Regions from separate parts of the Bacillus sp. SSR7 genome, predicted to be linked through region 1. Evidence: riboswitches for the same ligand, from Rfam matches in the RefSeq annotation. Region 1 holds a riboswitch; each other region holds the start of a gene.

Region 1 (5,829 bases):
TAGCAATCAAGGCAAAATACTTATTCCGCATTTCGCTTTTACTTCAGTGTATATTTACAAATTTAATAACGTTTTTGCAACCATGAAATAAATTACTAATCCTGTTCCGTCAACAAATGTTGTAATAAATGGACCCGAAACAACTGCAGGATCTAGTTTTAATTTTCTTAGAATCAAAGGTAAAACTGCTGCTACAATAGAAGCCCAAATAACAATAAATAATAAAGTAATTGCTACAACTTGTGCAACTTCTGTTCCAACTCCTAACATGTAAGCACGAGTGAGCCCAGCTATCCCAAGTGCAAGCCCAAGAAGCATACCAATTGCAAATTCTTTTTTCATTACACGGAAAAGGTCTTTAAATTTCACCTCTCCGATACCAATTGCACGAGTAATTGTTGCTACAACCTGTGTTCCTGTATTCCCACCAGTACCTACTAATAACGGAACAAAGAAAGCAAGGGCAACTACAGTTTCAATTTCGTCTTCAAAATACTTTAATACCGTACCTGTGTATGCCTCAGCAACAAAAAGAAGTAATAGCCATGGTAGACGTTTTAAGAAAATGCTCCAAATGCTAGCTTCAAAGTAAGATTGATTCAATGGTTCACTTCCGCCTAACTTTTGAATATCTTCTGTAGCTTCTGCTTCCATAACATTCATTACGTCATCAAATGTTATAATACCAATCATTTTATTATTTGCTTTTGTCACAGGTATTGCTGCTAAATTATAATTCAGGAGCTTTTTTACAACTTCTTGCTGGTCAACTTCAGCTTGTACTGAAATTACCTCTTGAATCATAATAGTAGATAATATCTCTTCATCTGCTGCTAGTAATAACTCATGTATGGAAACGATTCCCTCAAGATAACCATGACTATCAAGAACATAACTATAAGATATTGATTCTACATTTTCAGAATGTTCCCTAATGTACTTCAATGTCATTTTTACTGACCAATTTCCTCTAACTGCAACAAAATCACTTGTGACAAGACTTCCTGCCGTTTCAGGTTTGAAATTCATCAATTTTTTTACGTTATGTTTTGTAATTTTGTCTAGATACGCCATTAATTTAGCTTGTTTTTCAGGATGAACCGCTAGAAGTAAATCTACTAATTCATCAATCGGTTGTAAATTTAGTAACTTTTTAGCTTTGTTTTCAGATAAGTGAATTAAGATATTATATTTTTCTTCTGCACTCATATATTGAAGAATTTTAGAGCTTTTTAATACGGGAATCGTATTTAGCAATATGATTTGATCTTCAATTGAAAATCTTTTTACTTCTTGTGCAACATCATACGACGGAAGACGTAAAACTTTCTCTGCATCCAAATTATTTTTGGTTACAAGTAATTCTTTTAATAATTTCTTCATGTTAACTCCTCCTCATATTGCTAAGGGAGACTCTAGAGTTTCATGAGTGGTTTTGTTTTATTTTATCTGTCTTAAATTTTTTATTAAGCAATAATAGTTACATTGCAATCAATTCATTAGTTAGAATTACCTCCTTTTTGAATATAGACAAGATAAAAATAAATAAAATTAAACAGAAAAACCTTTACTCAAAAAGGAGTAAAGGTTTTTTCACAATACAAATAAATGATTATTAAGACCGCCCTGCCAAAATCACAGAGGTGCCTTTCTATCAAATCGTATACCACTCCCTCGTTGAGTTTTAGCACTGTATAGCATAGGTTTTTATAACCAGCTACATTAAGAAGGGCCTTAATCCGACCGTTCCTGTTGACCCATTGGCGTCTCTCGACATTTTTGGGCAGCAGCGTTTCTCTATACAGGAGCCTCACCTAACAAAGTTTATTGAATTACTTCAAAATTTAAACCAGAATTTAATATTTGTCAACTGACTTTCAATTCCATTCATAAAAAAATCTTTTATAGAAAATTAAATTATATTTTCTTATAAATTTAAAATTCCCCTTAAAAACATAGAATTCAAATAGATTTAATTCGAAGAAGCGTTATAAAACATATGAAACTTATTGTTTTTAATCAAATTCCAATTGTATAACAAAAGATAAATAATTAGTCATTCTTTATATCAAAAGAACATTCTAAAAAAATCTTCTTTTATAATTAAAATCTTCTTTACTGTTTATCAAATTTATGTGGTTAAACTACTTAATCAAACGATACACTACAAGTCAAAAATATGTACTTATACGGAATGATTACATACATTTTCTCTTATCATTTCTCAAAGGACTATAAAGCAATAAAATAAATAAAATTAGCAATACGGTTGCTTGACAAGCAAAAAAAATATATTTATGCTTGCTACACGAAACAAACACATAAAATTTATATTGCTTAACCTGTTAGGTGAGGCTCCTATGCAAACACAGGCTATTGCCCAAAAATGTCGAAAGACGCCAATGGGTAGAACAGGAATTGTCGGATTAAGGCTCTTCTTAAGATAGCTAAGTAATGAATTTTCATTACTTTACGTTGTATAGTGCCAAAGCTCTACTAGGGGGAGAAAAGCCTTATTTAGTCATGCCATTTTGAATCCCTCTAGTTACATACTAGGGGGATTTTTGCGTAAAAAAACAGGGAGTAAGCGATAGAATCTTCCCAAACAAAAGTCATATTTAATAATTGACGAGAACAAGATTCTATTCATTAGCAAATGGAATATTATGTTTTGTTTTAAATCAGGAGGATATTAAAATGAAAAAAATATTAAAACTCGATTATCTATTGCTCCTTCCTCTATTCATAACTTGTACTTTAGGTATTATCATGATGTATAGCGCGAGCTCCATTGTCGCTGTCCAACATTACGGTTATAACAGTAGACATTTTGTTGATTCTCAATTAACAAAGCTACTTTTAGGAACAATAGGGTTAATAGTTTGTGCTTTACTCCCATATGAAATATGGAAAAAACGAATAGTCTCAATCTGTATTATGGTTGGGGGGACTTTTTTATTAATTATGGTTTTATGGAAAGGAAAAGTGGTGAATAATGCTCAATCATGGATCTTTGGAATACAGCCAGCTGAATTTCTTAAATTAGGAACAATCCTTGTAACAGCCCGTTTTTTTGCATTGCGACAAGAACAAGCTAAAAATAACTGGAGTGGTATCGGAAAACTTTTATTTTTTTTAGCTACAATTTTTTTTCTTATCTTTAAACAACCAAATTTAGGATCTGCACTTTTAATATTAGGTATAGGTTTTAGCATATTTCTTTGTTCAGGAATAAATATAAATCTACTAATCAAAAGAACTACCATCGGTTCTATTTTATGGTTACCTATTTTATATTATTTGATTCAATATAGTTTATCAGAAGTTCAAAAGACACGTATTACTACGATTTTCAATCCCTTTCTTGATGCGCAAGGAAATGGATACCAGCTTGTAAACTCTTTTATTGCCATGGGCTCTGGAGGAATCATTGGTCGTGGATTTGGAAATAGCATACAAAAAACAGGTTATCTTCCAGAACCACACACTGATTTTATAATGGCAATAGTTTCTGAAGAACTAGGATTTATTGGTGTATTTATTCTATTGGTTGGAGTTTTGACTATAGTACTTCGCTCCTTAAAAATTGCACAATTATGTGTAGATCCATTCGGCAGTTTTATAGCAATTGGTATAGGATGTATGATTGGTATGCAATCAGTTGTAAATTTAGGTGGTATTACGGGACTATTTCCTCTTACAGGTACTCCATTTCCATTTGTAAGTTTTGGTGGAAGTTCTTTAATGGTGAATTTAATAGCAATAGGAATATTGCTTAATATCTCAATTTTCAATAAAATAAGATTTCTCCCTCAGGATATATAGCTAATATACTCATATTGTCTTATTAAATAAACCGGTTTAACAACCTTCGATTATATATTCTATACTGATTTTCTCCTAGAAATATTTAACTTATGAAGCAAGCGAACAGTTTTTAGTTTATCTTCCCTTTTTATTTAGCTAGGTATTGGGGTACCGCCCCATACCTATCAATCTATTGTATTAGTGTCACCCCATAACGATAAAAATACACTTAGTTGCCAGAAAATAAACCTAATTCTTATACAGCATGTACTGATTATTAAAGAAAAAATGCAATCGGGTCTATCGCTACATCAATAAAAATAATTCAAAATACCTTTCATTAATAACTAATGAAAGGTATTTTGAATTAATCATTATAGTTCATCTTCTTCAAATTTTTCACTTTTATACTTGCTATATCCATATGTACATAAGCCAAAACAAACTCCACCTATACTATTTATTGTACGATAGTTGATTAATAATTACATCTAGAGAAACATCCCTGATTATAACAGTGAGCTTTGGCTAGCTATTCAAGTCACATTATTTTACTCTCTTCGGTAAAGCTGAGCCTGAATGTTCAATTACTGGATGAACATGAACATTAATTTCAGCATTACTAAAATAATTTTCACCTTGATCCCAATTCTTACTTATTTTCTTCCATTCTTTATAATTATTCCGCTTATATACTTCTCCTAACGCTAATACATCCACCTTATATTTTTTTTGAACAAGCTTTATTGATTTTTGAATCCTTTGCTCCATCTCTTTTGAAATATCCTTCGTTAAGCGTTTTTCATTCATGAATTTTTTATGATCACTAAAATGCAACTCCGCCAAAGTACCTTCGAGAAATAGATGAATATCAAACTTAGGTTTTGTAGTATTTTTAGTAAACACCTTTATTTTTCTGTGTAGCTTATGAATTTCATATGTAATAAGCTGATTCTTTTTACGTATGGTAAAATAACCTCCTAATTTTTCACCAATTACAAAGTTCATTCCCACTGTCTGTTCTCCGTTTAACATTCCAACACATTTGTTATCCTTCCCGCGAAACAACGCAGCCCCATTCATTTCTATCCCTTGTTTTGTTGGCCTTAAGACAGGAAGTACAAAACTTCGTTTTGAAATTATCTTTTCCTGCACATCACCAATTCTTACTGCCTCAATCATTTGAGCATTTTTCGGAGGATGTTCAGCTAGCATATCAATATACTGTGCCGGTAAATTTTCTGGTTTTGCACTTTGTTTCAAGATAGCTTCTGCATTTTTTTCAGAAACAAATAGACGGATGTTTCTTCTCATTTCATGATCACGAATATATAGATCAAGCGTATTTTGTAAAACATTAGGATTCGTGAGTAATTTTTCAGAAAAAATGATTACTTGTATATGCGGAAAAAATAATTCGCGACTAATTTTTTTAGCGATAGTTCGTATTTGTTCAAGTACACTATCTGCTTTTGCACTCACGTTAATATAATTATTTCCTGCACCTTTTCCACCTTGCTGCGTTAACTTACTGGGAAGTACCATCTGATACGTCCCTTTCATAATTGGATTTGATTTCGTTTCCTTAACAATATCGTAAGCCGCACCTACTACAAATCCTCTTTCTTCTATCTCCGCTAACTCAGAGCAACCGCTGATAGCCCCAGCTATAAGGCCAATTGCTATAATTTTAAGAAGACATTTCATTTCTACCATTCCTTTATTTTAGCTTATATACAATCAAAACTAGTAAAAGCGTTAACACAACAAAGATCATATCAATACAATCAAAATCAAAATAATCCGACTGTCTGAAGATATAACTTGCATAGTAATATTGCTAGGCATAGACAATGTACCTACATCAATGTTAGTTGAATATGCGCAAAACCAAGTCCCCATTATCTAAGTTTTTCATCTCCATGCTTAAATGATTTCAATTATTTTTGCTTCTCTAGATTTTTTATAAAATCTTACATCTAAAATTAATCTGTTTTGCCAGTTAACATAGATTTTGACAGA
Region 2 (5,829 bases), on a different contig from region 1:
TGATTTTGTAACTTTGTCAATTCATTCACATCTTTATAATTTTGTAGAAAGAGAATAATGTCATCTAATGTAATAGGCAAAGAGTTTGTTTCTTTTTCTGGTGGAGAGAAGGGAATGTTGTTTCCCGCTTTTCGCTCTTGTTTTGCTTGTTGTATTTCTTCTTGATATTGTTTTCTCACATATGAATTCCAACGAAATCCACAGGCTGCGGGTGTTCTAGCTAGTAGTTTTGAGACTTCTTTGAATGCAGCTAACTGTGTTCCACCGTTACGAATATTCTGAAGTACTGTTGATGCGAGAAGTAAATCGTTATCATCAGTCCAGGAATCTTGTCTTGAGATTACCACATTTTAACCTCCTTATATGTTTTATATTACATATATGCAATTACTCAAAATGATAGAAGTTCAACTTCTTTTGAAATAATTGGAGGCAAGTTAATAGAAGTATGTATGATTTTACATGCAAAATTGCATTTAAGGTTGACTATTTTATAAAGGTGTAACTATAATGGTTACAGTTGTGCGACTGAATGAATAAAATTGTCGGTATGAATTAGTTGTATTAACGGTGTATAAACAAGTATTAAATAATGAATGGAGTTGAAAATACAGTCCTACATATAAAACGGTTTGATAAAAAGAAGTTAGGTAATATACATTTTTTTATAATTATATATTGATAAGAAGAGGTGCACGTTTTGAAAATTTTTAAGGGAATTCTAGTTTCTTCAATTGCATTAACAGCATTTAATGGAATAGGCGGTATACTTCCAAGTGAAAAATCAGAAGTTGCCTACGCAGCTACTTACAATTATTCAAATAAGCAATTGAATTCTACTGTACATAAGCAAGCTACTAAACAATTAATTTTAAAATTTAAAAATGAAGCGAATTTACCATATCAGGATGGAATAGAAAAATTCATTAAAGAAGAAAAACAAGATCCTGAATTCATTGGAATTTTAGCTGAATATCCAAATGTAACTATAAATCGACTTTTTAATTCTTTAAATCCTAAAGAAATTAAAAATCTAGGTAAAGAAATAAAAGATTCCAATCATATTTCTTCTAATTTGCTAAACTACTATATTGTAGAAATGCAAGATGATATTGATGTACAAGCATTACTTACAAAAATTGAAAAATCATCTCTTGTTGAAACGGCGTATTTACAGGAAGAAGAGGCGCCACCAGAAGAGCGTTTACCAAATTTATCTGTTAATCCATATGATGAGCCTAGACTTACAAGACAAGGTTACCTTGAACCAGCACCATTAGGAATTAATGCACCTTATGCCTGGAGCATAAAAGGTGGGGATGGAAAAGGAACTACTTTTGTAGACATGGAGTATGGCTGGTTATTTAGTCATGAGGATTTAGTGAATCAAAAGATTGAATTGATATCCGGACAGAATAAGAGTGAACACCATGATCATGGTACCTCAGTCTTAGGGATTGTTTCGGCAGAGGATAATAACATAGGTGGAATTGGGATTGCACCGAAAGCTAAAGTAAAGGTTGTATCTCAGATTAGGGATAACGGAAATTATAATACAGCTGATGCTATCTTAAGTGCAGTTAACAATATGCAAGCTGGAGATATCCTTTTATTAGAAGCCCAGGCTACTTATGATGGATATGGAGATAAGAACTATCTTCCTGTAGAAGTAAAACCGGATATATTTGATGCAATTCGTCTGGGAACAAATAAGGGTATTATTATTATTGAAGCAGGTGCAAACGGCGGAAACGATTTAGATCAATTTAGAGACCGTAATGGTAAACAAGTTCTAAATCGTAATAGTCCTGATTTTAAAGATTCAGGGGCAATTATGGTTGGGGCAGCTTCTGCAAGGGTTCCTCATAAACGTTCATATTTCTCTAATTATGGTAGTAGGGTGGATGTGTATGGATGGGGGAATGCAGTAGATACAACAGATGCTAAACCAAGTGAATTTACAACAAATCTATATACTTCTAGCTTTAGTGGAACATCTAGCGCATCACCTATTATTGCTGGTGCTGCTGCATCAATTCAAGGAATTGCAAAAAATAATCAGGGAAAAGTATTTACACCAAGCCAGCTTAGGGATATTTTAAGTGATTCTAGTACTGGAACGAAATCTAACGATCCAACCTCTGATAAAATTGGTGTTTTACCTGACTTAAAAGCCATATTATCTAAACTTGGTTTTTCACCAAACTTAGGTAATAATTCTTCCATTGTATTTCCTGAAGAGCAAGAAATAAATAAAGGGAATCAAGGTTCTACTATTACGTTCCCGAAAGAGGATTCCAATAATAGTGAAGGGAACTCTAACTTTATTTTCCCAGAATAATGGTATAAAGGATTCTTATATAACTAGTTGTATATAATACTAGTGAGAAAGGCACTTATGCGTATTAGCATAAGTGCCTTTCAGTTGTACTTTTAATCATAAGATAAGGAAAGTACTCCAGTGGATATTTTTAGTGTAGAGATGTGTCTTATATCAAGAATTAAACAACTATCAGTGTAGCCACATTCTAAATTTAGAACTAGGACACTCCTTCAATTGCAGACATAAAGGGAATTTTTGGTAATGACGCAGTCCAATCAACTGCATATACAATTAATTTTCATTTGATTTTTAATCTTCGCCATTTGAAATAAAATATATTAAAAAATTCTTATTTCTTTGTAATTTCTGTTTTAAAGCGTTCAAAATTCGTTGAACGCTTTCTTTATTAGGTTGTGAATTGTATATTCAATCTATTTTCCAAATGAATAGCATCAGCTTGGTCTTGGTAATCCTGTTCTGTAAATGTGGTGGGAATATCCAAAAACTTTTCAACGGTATCTAATGTACTGTCTATACTACCAAATGCATGTGAAATTTTATCTTCTATTGCTTTTATTGTTAGATATACTTGAGTTTCACGTGGAATACTCAACAAATTTATAGTTATATCCTCCTTCTCTTGTTTCATAATTATTATTATATATTGATTTCCAATAATAAAGAGCCAGGACAGGTGTAATAAAAAAGGAAATTAATTTAATATTTCATAGAATTTAATGCGTGAATTGTGAGGTTTTTTGTATAAATATAAAACTGTATACAGAAATTTATATCTATGGTTTGGGAATATTATAATATAAAAAATTGAAAAAATAAGTTCTGTTATTACTTGACAAGTTCAAAAATAGTAGATATGCTTTAACACGAAACGAACAAAAAATTTGAAATATTTATGACCTGTTAGGTGAGGCTCCTATACAAACACAGGCTATTGCCCAAAAATATCGAAAGATGCCAATGGGTAGAACAGGAATTGTCGGATTAAGGCTCTTCTTAAGATAGCTAAGTGATGAATAATAATTCATCCTTTACGTTGTATAGTGCCAAAACTCAACTAGGGGGAATGAGCTTTATTTAGCTATGTCTTTTTTAGCAACCTCCTTTAGTTGAATTACTAAGGGAGGTTTTTTATATGCAAAATTTTATTTGTAATAAATCTTTTATAAAAGGGGGGAAGACTAATGATTGATGATATTGATCCCATATTTATTAAGAAATTAGTTTTCCTAGAAGTGGGAAAATGATACCAAGTACCACTGTCCTTAAGGAGGAATTACGATGAAAAAATGCTTACAACAATTATTAGCAACAAAAGATACACACTTAGTGCAAGAGCTTATAAAAACTCAATCCTATGATATTGCAATGGAAATGAAAGAACTTCATCATAAAGATCAGATATCTTTAATGAAATATTTTCCTGCTGAAAAAGGTGCGAAAATTCTTAGTTACCTTACTCCAGAGGAGCAATATAATATTTACACCAACGTGCCTATGGATAAAGGAGAAGAGCTATTAGCTAGGCAATCTATTGATGACCTTGTTGATGTAATTCTTTCAATTCATCGACTTCAGGCTGAAAAACTGATACAACTTTTATCTAAAGAATCTCAAAATAGAATTAGAAGTCTGTTGGTTTTTCAATCTGGAACAGCGGGCAGTTTAATGACCATTGACTATATTGCTGCCAGGGAAAATTGGAAAGTGAAAGATACGCTGTCGCATATTAGGAAAATTGGCGCAGGGGTAGAATCAATTTCGTATATTTATGTTCTTGATACACGTGGTCAGCTAAATGGAATTGTTTCAATTCGTGAATTATTGCTAGCTACAGATGATAAAACTTTATCATCAATCATGGCATCGAATGTTATTTCAGTTTCAGTGGACTTAGACCAACAGGAAGCTGTACAAAAACTAATGGATTATGATTTATCCGCTATACCTGTAACAACGATGGATAATCGGATGATAGGTATCATAACCTTCGATGATGCAATGGATGTTTTCGAAGAAGAAGCAACTGAAGATATTCAAAAATTAGGAGGAAGCACCCCTTTAGATAAGCCGTATTTTGAAACCTCGATTTGGCAAATATACCGTAAACGTATAGGTTGGTTATTACTTCTATTTGTAGCAGAAGCATATACTGGTTCAGTACTGCGACATTATGAAGAAACTTTGACTCATGTAGTTGCACTGGCTTTTTTTATTCCCTTGTTAATTGGAACCGGAGGAAATACAGGTACACAGGTCGTAACTACATTGGTTCGAGCTGTAGCTCTAAATGAGGTGAAATTTAAAGATATATTTCGGGTTATAAAAAAAGAAGCATTAGTGGGTATTTTGCTGGGGATTACATTAGCTGTGGCGGCATTAATTCGTGCGTACACTTTAGGCGTAGGTACAGAAGTCGCACAGGTTGTAGCTATTACTGGATTGTTCATTGTTATTTGGTCGTCTATTGTTTCATCTGTATTACCCTTGATATTAAATAAGTTAAAGCTGGATCCAGCTGTTATCTCAGGTCCGTTCATTACGACATTAGTCGATGGAACGGGGTTAATTCTGTACTTTACCATTGCAAAAATGTTACTAGGCCTATAAGAAATTTATGTTAATTTTTTATACCTATGTTCGTTCCTGCAAAGTTTGTAGAAAAGCTTGTTGGAAGTATGGAGAAAGAGAGATTAGAAATACAAAAAGTATTTAAGTTACTGGATTATCTGTTGTTTTTTTTACTTATCATTACAATTGTATTTAGAATTTTGATGAAGTATAGTACTAGCTCAATTGTTGCAGTTAAAAATTATGGCTATAGTAGTGAACTCTGTTTTCGCTCTCAATTAAATAAACTTTATTTAAAATTAATAATTTGTATTACTATTTTTAGTTTTATGGAAAGGAAAAGTTGTTAATAATGCACAACCTTGGATATTTGGAGTACAGCCTGCAGAGTTTAATAAACTGAGTGTGATTATTGTTAATTTAGGAGGTGTCACAGGAATTTTTCCCCTTACAGGCACCACTCTTCCGCTTATTAGGTTTAATGGAAGTTCTTTAATGGCAATGGGAACACTGGTAAGTAACTAAATTTTCAATAAAATTAACAGGTAATATATTTGTTTATGGAGGAGAAATGTTAAATTTAATAAACAATCTTGATTATAATGGATTTCGCTATATAAATGAGTACGTGGGAGAAAATATATACATCAATTATTTAATGATTTTTTTTGCTGAATATGCTCAGTATATGTTCATACTATTATTTATGATTCTTTGGTTAAACAAAAAATATAAAAATAGAACTTGTGTAATTCAAGCCATTGTAGCATGCTGTTTTGCTTTTGTATTGAATAGAATCATTGGATTGTTTTTTTATAGAGATCGACCATTTGTTTCTCATTTGAATATAAATCAACTTGTTGAGCATACCGCTAATGCCTCTTTTCCTAGTGACCATGCTACAAGTGCCTTCGCAC
Region 3 (5,829 bases), on a different contig from region 1:
GCCATCCTATGTCTCCATTGTCGTTCCATTCCGATGCAAGCACCTACAATAATTGCAATAAATAATCTTAGTACAATGTCATACCATACCATCATGGTCACCTCCATACATATAAGTCCAAGTTATGTTTTTGAGAATGAGCGGGAAGCACCCGCTCATTCTCATTTTTATAACCAGCTATGAAACTTTTTAATATAAATTTTTTTTAGGAACTGTGTTAAGAAAGCATAGCCTAATAGTATTCCTACTAACCAAGGGAAATAGCTAAGTGGTAATGCTTGTAATCCAACGGCTGCTCCAAGTGGCGAGAATGGAATGTAAATTCCGATTGCCATAATACAAGCGGTTAATGAAAGAACCGGTACTGATGCAGTACTTTGAATAAACGGAATCTTCTGTGTTCTTATCATGTGAACAATTAAAGTTTGTGTTAGTAATCCAACGACAAACCAACCAGATTGGAATAATGATTGTTCGCTAGCTGTATTTGCGCCGAAGACGTTCCACATGACTACATATGTGATGATATCAAATATGGAACTAATGGGACCGATGCAAATAATGAAGTTTCGTAAGTTGGCAGTATCCCATTTTCTTGGTTTTTCTAAAAATTCTTTATCCATTTTGTCCCATGGAATAGAAAGTTGTGAAATATCATAAAGCAAGTTTTGAATTAAAAGGTGAATGGCAAGCATCGGCAAGAAGGGAATGAAAGCACTTGCTACCAACACACTGAATACATTTCCAAAGTTAGAGCTAGCTGTCATTTTAATATACTTTAAAATATTTCCGAATGTAGTGCGTCCTTCTAAAATACCTGCTTCTAATATCGTTAAACTTTTTTCAAGTAAAATAATGTCGGAAGACTCTTTTGCAATATCGGTAGCAGTATCAACAGATATGCCAACATCAGCTTCACGTAACGCTACGGCATCGTTAATGCCATCTCCCATATAACCTACAGTGTGTCCGTTTCCTTGTAATACTCGTATAATGCGAGATTTTTGCATTGGATTTAGTTTAGCAAATACAGTTGTTTCTTCGGCTAATTTTGCTAATGCTTTATCAGGTAAAGAATCAATTTCGTAACCAAGGACAGGCTCACCGATATTTAATCCAACTTCTTTGCAAACTTTTCTTGTCACGATTTCGTTATCGCCAGTTAAAATTTTCACTTGTACTCCATGCTTCTGTAATGCTTGAATGGCAGTAGCGGCAGATGGTTTCGGTGGATCTAAAAAGCCAATATATCCAGCGAGAATCATATCATTTTCATCTTGTACCGCGTACTCTGTATCATGTATTGGTCTATCTTTTTTATAAGCTACAGCAATAACACGCATACCTTCACTATTTAATGTCTCACTTAGTTGTTTTACATTTACGCGCATGTCATCGGTAAGAGAAACAACTTTGCCATCTACTTCAGTGTAGTTACAAATAGATAAAATTTCTTCTACTGCCCCTTTACAAACCATTGTATGTTCACCTGAAATATCTTTCACGATGACAGACATACGCCGGCGAGCAAAATCAAATGGAATTTCATCTAGTTTTTGAAAAACGGATGGATCAAATTTTTGATTTTCTTCTGTATGTTTTATAACGGCTTTATCTATTAAATTTTTCAATCCTGTTTGATAGAAGCTATTTAAATAGGCAAATTGTAATACACGATTACATGTATTACCATTAGGATCTAAGTGCCGAACAAGTACAACTTTATCTTCTGTTAAAGTTCCTGTTTTATCGGTACAAAGAATGTTCATAGCACCTAAGTTTTGAATAGAATTCAGCTGTTTTACAATTACTTTCTGTTTAGACATGTTAACGGCACCTTTAGCTAAATTAGCAGTCACAATCATTGGTAACATTTCAGGTGTTAGACCAACTGCGATTGCAATAGCGAAGAAGAAAGCTTCTTGCCAATCCCCTTTTGTGAATCCGTTAATGAGAAGAACGATAGGTGCCATAATAAGCATGAATGTAATTAAGAGCCAGCTTACTTTGTTTACACCTTTATCAAAGCTTGTTTCTACGCGTTTACCGATTACTTTTTTTGCTAAAGAGCCGAAATACGTATCAGTACTTGTGGAGACGACAACAGCTTTTGCGCTACCACTTACAATATTTGTCCCCATGAAGCAAAGATTTTCCATATCGAGTGGATTGTAATTTTTTTTCGTGCTTTTCGGTAATAGATGTTTATTTTCTGTATGATAGCAGTTTTCGTACTTTTCTACAGGTAGTGCTTCCCCCGTTAAAGAAGACTGATTTACAAATAAATCTTTAGCCGATAAAATACGCACATCAGCTGGAACAATGTCTCCGGCTGAAAGTGAGATAATATCGCCAGGTACAAGTTCCTCAATTGGAATTTCCGTTGTATCGGTTTGCTTTAAAATCTTTACATTTTTTGTTTCGTGTACAAATCTATCTATTCTAAAGACACTCGCCGTTGTTCGAACCATAGCCTTTAACTGATCCGCAGCTTTTTGAGAACGAAATTCTTGTAAAAAGCGAATCGTTGCACTTAGCATTACCATTACAGATACGACAATAGTTCCTTGTATGTCATCTGTGAAAAAAGAAAGTGCGCCGAGAGCTAATAAAACAAAAATAAATGGATTTTTAAATGCCAGCAGAAATTGAATGTACCACGGTGATGTTTTATTATGAGCTACTTCATTAAGGCCATATAAAGAAAGTCTACGAGACGCTTCTTCTTTAGAGAGTCCATTTTCTGTTGTTTCTAAAAGTTGTAACGCTTTGTTTGCATCCTGCGTTGCGGCTTCCACTAATAATTTGTTATTTGTTTTCATACAATCTTGATCGTATGAATGTTTCGTTTCTTGTCTTTGTAAATTTAACATCGGTAGTTCCTCCTTTTTCATGGAGGAGGAAACAAGCTGTTACTCGACTATTTAAAATTAGGAGGAACAGTTTCTTTCTTACCTCCATGATGAAATATTAACGTAAAACATATGGGTATCTGGGCCGAATCATCAATTGCCAACTGTTCCTCACCTCCGTACAATTTAGTAGTTTCTGAATATGCTATGTTTGTTTCATAGTAAGGTGCATAATACGTAAAAAGACCTTTACTCAAAACGAGTAAAGGTCTGAATTCGCAGTTAAAAGAGTCCACAACAAAGACTGTTAGTAAATATAGATCAAAACAGTTTTGTGTATGACAAAATATACGCACCTCTCCCTCGTTGAGTTTTAGCACTGTATAGCATAGGTACTGAAACCAGCTACGTTAAAAAAGGCCTTCATTCCGACCTTTCCTGTTGACCCATTGGCGTCTCTCGACATTTTTGGGCAGCAGCGTTTCTCTATACAGGAGCCTCACCTAACAGAGACCATATTCAATTACAATTTGAATGTTAGCACTGTAAATTTATAGTGTCAATATCTTTTTTTGAAAAATCAAATAGGTTTATGATGGCTATATAGTAGGAAATAAGCGGAGTTTTTTTGAAATAAGGTTGGAAAATAAATATTGTAATGAACATAAACAAAAAGCACTGATCACAGTGCTTTTTGTTATAGATTATGAGATTGTAGCATTTTCAAAAATAACAATCTCTGAACTGTTTGCAGTTGAAACGCGTTGTGCATAATATGTTAAAGCTGAAGAAATATATGTTGGTAACGAATCATTTGTATGTGTTGTTGTATATTCATGGATTAACTCTTTCAAAGTCGTCCATTCTAATTGTGCTGGGTGATCAGACACGAAAGAACTTACCCAGCGATCAAATGAAGATGAAAAATCAGTTTGTAAACGAAATGCTTCTTTCATAATAAAACGCTCCCTTAAAATGTAGTATAATCATTTTAACATAAAACACGAACGATATCTAAATTTTTTGAGTATAACGTTCGTGATATATAGTTGTCTAGATGATTGGTTGTGTAAATTCGATTTGCCATTTGAAATAACATTCCGTAAGATGAAAGGTAGATTATATAAAGAGCTGGAGGAAAGAAAGTGGAATTTGTATTTTTAGGAACTGGTGCAGGTGTTCCTTCGAAAGGAAGGAACGTTTCAGCAATTGCTTTGCAATTGTTAGAAGAACGAGGACAAACTTGGTTATTTGATTGTGGCGAGGCGACGCAACATCAAATATTACATACATCAGTACGTCCACGCCGCATTGAAAAAATATTTATTACGCATTTACATGGTGATCATATTTTTGGATTGCCTGGTTTATTAGGAAGCCGTTCGTTTCAAGGAGGGACTACACCTTTAACAGTGTATGGACCAAAAGGAATTAAACAATTTATTGAAGTAGCATTATCAGTAAGTACGACACATGTAAAATACCCACTTGAAATTGTTGAGATAACAGAAGAAGGTACTGTGTTTGAAGATAATGAATTTCATGTGGAAACGAAAAGATTGTCACACGGTATTGAATGTTTTGGGTATCGTATTATAGAGAAAGATATACAAGGCGCCCTTTTAGTCGATAAATTGCTGGAGATGGGTGTGAAACCAGGTCCACTCTTTAAGCGTTTAAAAGATGGAGAAGTGGTTGAATTGGAAAATGGTACGATACTAAACGGACAAGATTTTATCGGCCCACCTCAAAAAGGAAGAATTATTACCATTTTAGGTGATACAAGATTTTGTGAAGCGAGTAGAGAGCTGGCACAAGACGCTGACGTACTAGTTCATGAAGCAACTTTTGCGGCAGAAGATGAACAACAAGCGTATGATTATTTTCATTCCACATCTAAGCAAGCTGCGAGTATTGCACTTCAGGCAAATGCAAAACGATTAATATTGACTCATATTAGTTCTCGTTATCAAGGGGATACGTATAAGGAATTATTGAAAGAGGCAAGAGAGCTATTTTCTAATACAGAAATAGCAACGGATTTAAAATCATTTCCAGTAGAAAGATAATAATGATATGAAAAAATGGCGACGAGAGGTTGCCATTTTTTTTTTCTAAAAAAAATAAAATAAAACTGTTATCATTTCATGCTTATATTAGATGAAACAGAAATTTTTAATGATGTGAAGATATAGGATAAAAATACATAGTATCGATTATTTAGAAAAACTGTTATATAAGTCAGACGACATACGAATGATACAAATAGCAAAAAAGGAATTTTATTCAGAACTTTTAAAATTCATTAAAAGTAAGCGTTTTATTAAAAACAAGTTATAATGAGGGCAGATTATAATTTATCCCAATTTAATGGGCAGTAAGACTCTACCTCAAAATTCGCGAATGCGAGGAATTTAGGCGAGAGATAACTGCTCGTAAAAGCACGATTGTTGTGGGCTAATAATTATTGGGAATGGACAAAACTCCCACTGATTATAGTTTCACTTGTTTATGCTATCCTTGTAAGTGGTTCTGTGTTAAACTTTGGATTGCTACCAGACTTTATTGTGGATTAGCTTATATTATTTTTAAATGAAGGTAATGCTAAGTTTCTTATTTCATATGACAACTAGTATTATTTCAGGATAGATTGTTTCATTGTTATTCAAAAACGATCCAATTCGTAGTACAACTGGAAAAGCAACCAATTCGGTAGCTTAATAGAATAGTAAAAAATTTTTTCATAGAGGTTTAGGGGGAGTTATGATGAAGTATCGCTCAGTATTTGATATTATCGGTCCAGTTATGATTGGTCCATCAAGTTCACATACAGCAGGCGCAGCAAGAATGGGGCAAGTTGCTCGCCAGCTGTTTCGTCATGAACCAGAAAGAGTAAGCATTTCATTATATGGATCATTTGCAAAGACGTATCGTGGGCATGGTACGGATGTAGCACTAATCGGTGGGATATTAGGGT

What was found. A riboswitch is a leader RNA that binds a small molecule or an ion and turns the genes downstream of it on or off. The one in region 1 is predicted to bind magnesium.
Region 2: linked by a shared signal. The riboswitch ahead of mgtE (magnesium transporter) and the one ahead of AC0NJG_RS23065 (FtsW/RodA/SpoVE family cell cycle protein) in region 1 are both predicted to bind magnesium.
Region 3: linked by a shared signal. The riboswitch ahead of mgtA (magnesium-translocating P-type ATPase) and the one ahead of AC0NJG_RS23065 (FtsW/RodA/SpoVE family cell cycle protein) in region 1 are both predicted to bind magnesium.

The regions. Positions count from the first base shown of each region.
Region 1 is NZ_JBVVXV010000016.1:85,014-90,842, forward strand. Features, by position in the region: gene mgtE (magnesium transporter) at 55-1,383, opposite strand; M-box (ykoK) riboswitch at 1,664-1,829, opposite strand; M-box (ykoK) riboswitch at 2,335-2,511, shown strand; gene AC0NJG_RS23065 (FtsW/RodA/SpoVE family cell cycle protein) at 2,698-3,825, shown strand; gene AC0NJG_RS23070 (Ger(x)C family spore germination protein) at 4,354-5,514, opposite strand.
Region 2 is NZ_JBVVXV010000014.1:37,064-42,892, reverse strand. Features, by position in the region: gene AC0NJG_RS21380 (RsfA family transcriptional regulator) at 1-347, opposite strand, end outside; gene AC0NJG_RS21375 (S8 family peptidase) at 701-2,341, shown strand; gene AC0NJG_RS21370 (hypothetical protein) at 2,730-2,936, opposite strand; M-box (ykoK) riboswitch at 3,234-3,413, shown strand; gene mgtE (magnesium transporter) at 3,623-4,951, shown strand; partial or broken gene AC0NJG_RS21360 (cell division protein FtsW) at 5,041-5,329, shown strand; gene AC0NJG_RS21355 (undecaprenyl-diphosphatase) at 5,484-5,829, shown strand, end outside.
Region 3 is NZ_JBVVXV010000002.1:340,687-346,515, forward strand. Features, by position in the region: gene AC0NJG_RS05840 (MgtC/SapB family protein) at 1-92, opposite strand, end outside; gene mgtA (magnesium-translocating P-type ATPase) at 168-2,873, opposite strand; M-box (ykoK) riboswitch at 3,203-3,370, opposite strand; gene AC0NJG_RS05850 (DUF3932 family protein) at 3,557-3,808, opposite strand; gene rnz (ribonuclease Z) at 3,998-4,921, shown strand; partial or broken gene AC0NJG_RS05860 (hypothetical protein) at 5,300-5,539, shown strand; gene sdaAB (L-serine ammonia-lyase, iron-sulfur-dependent subunit beta) at 5,619-5,829, shown strand, end outside.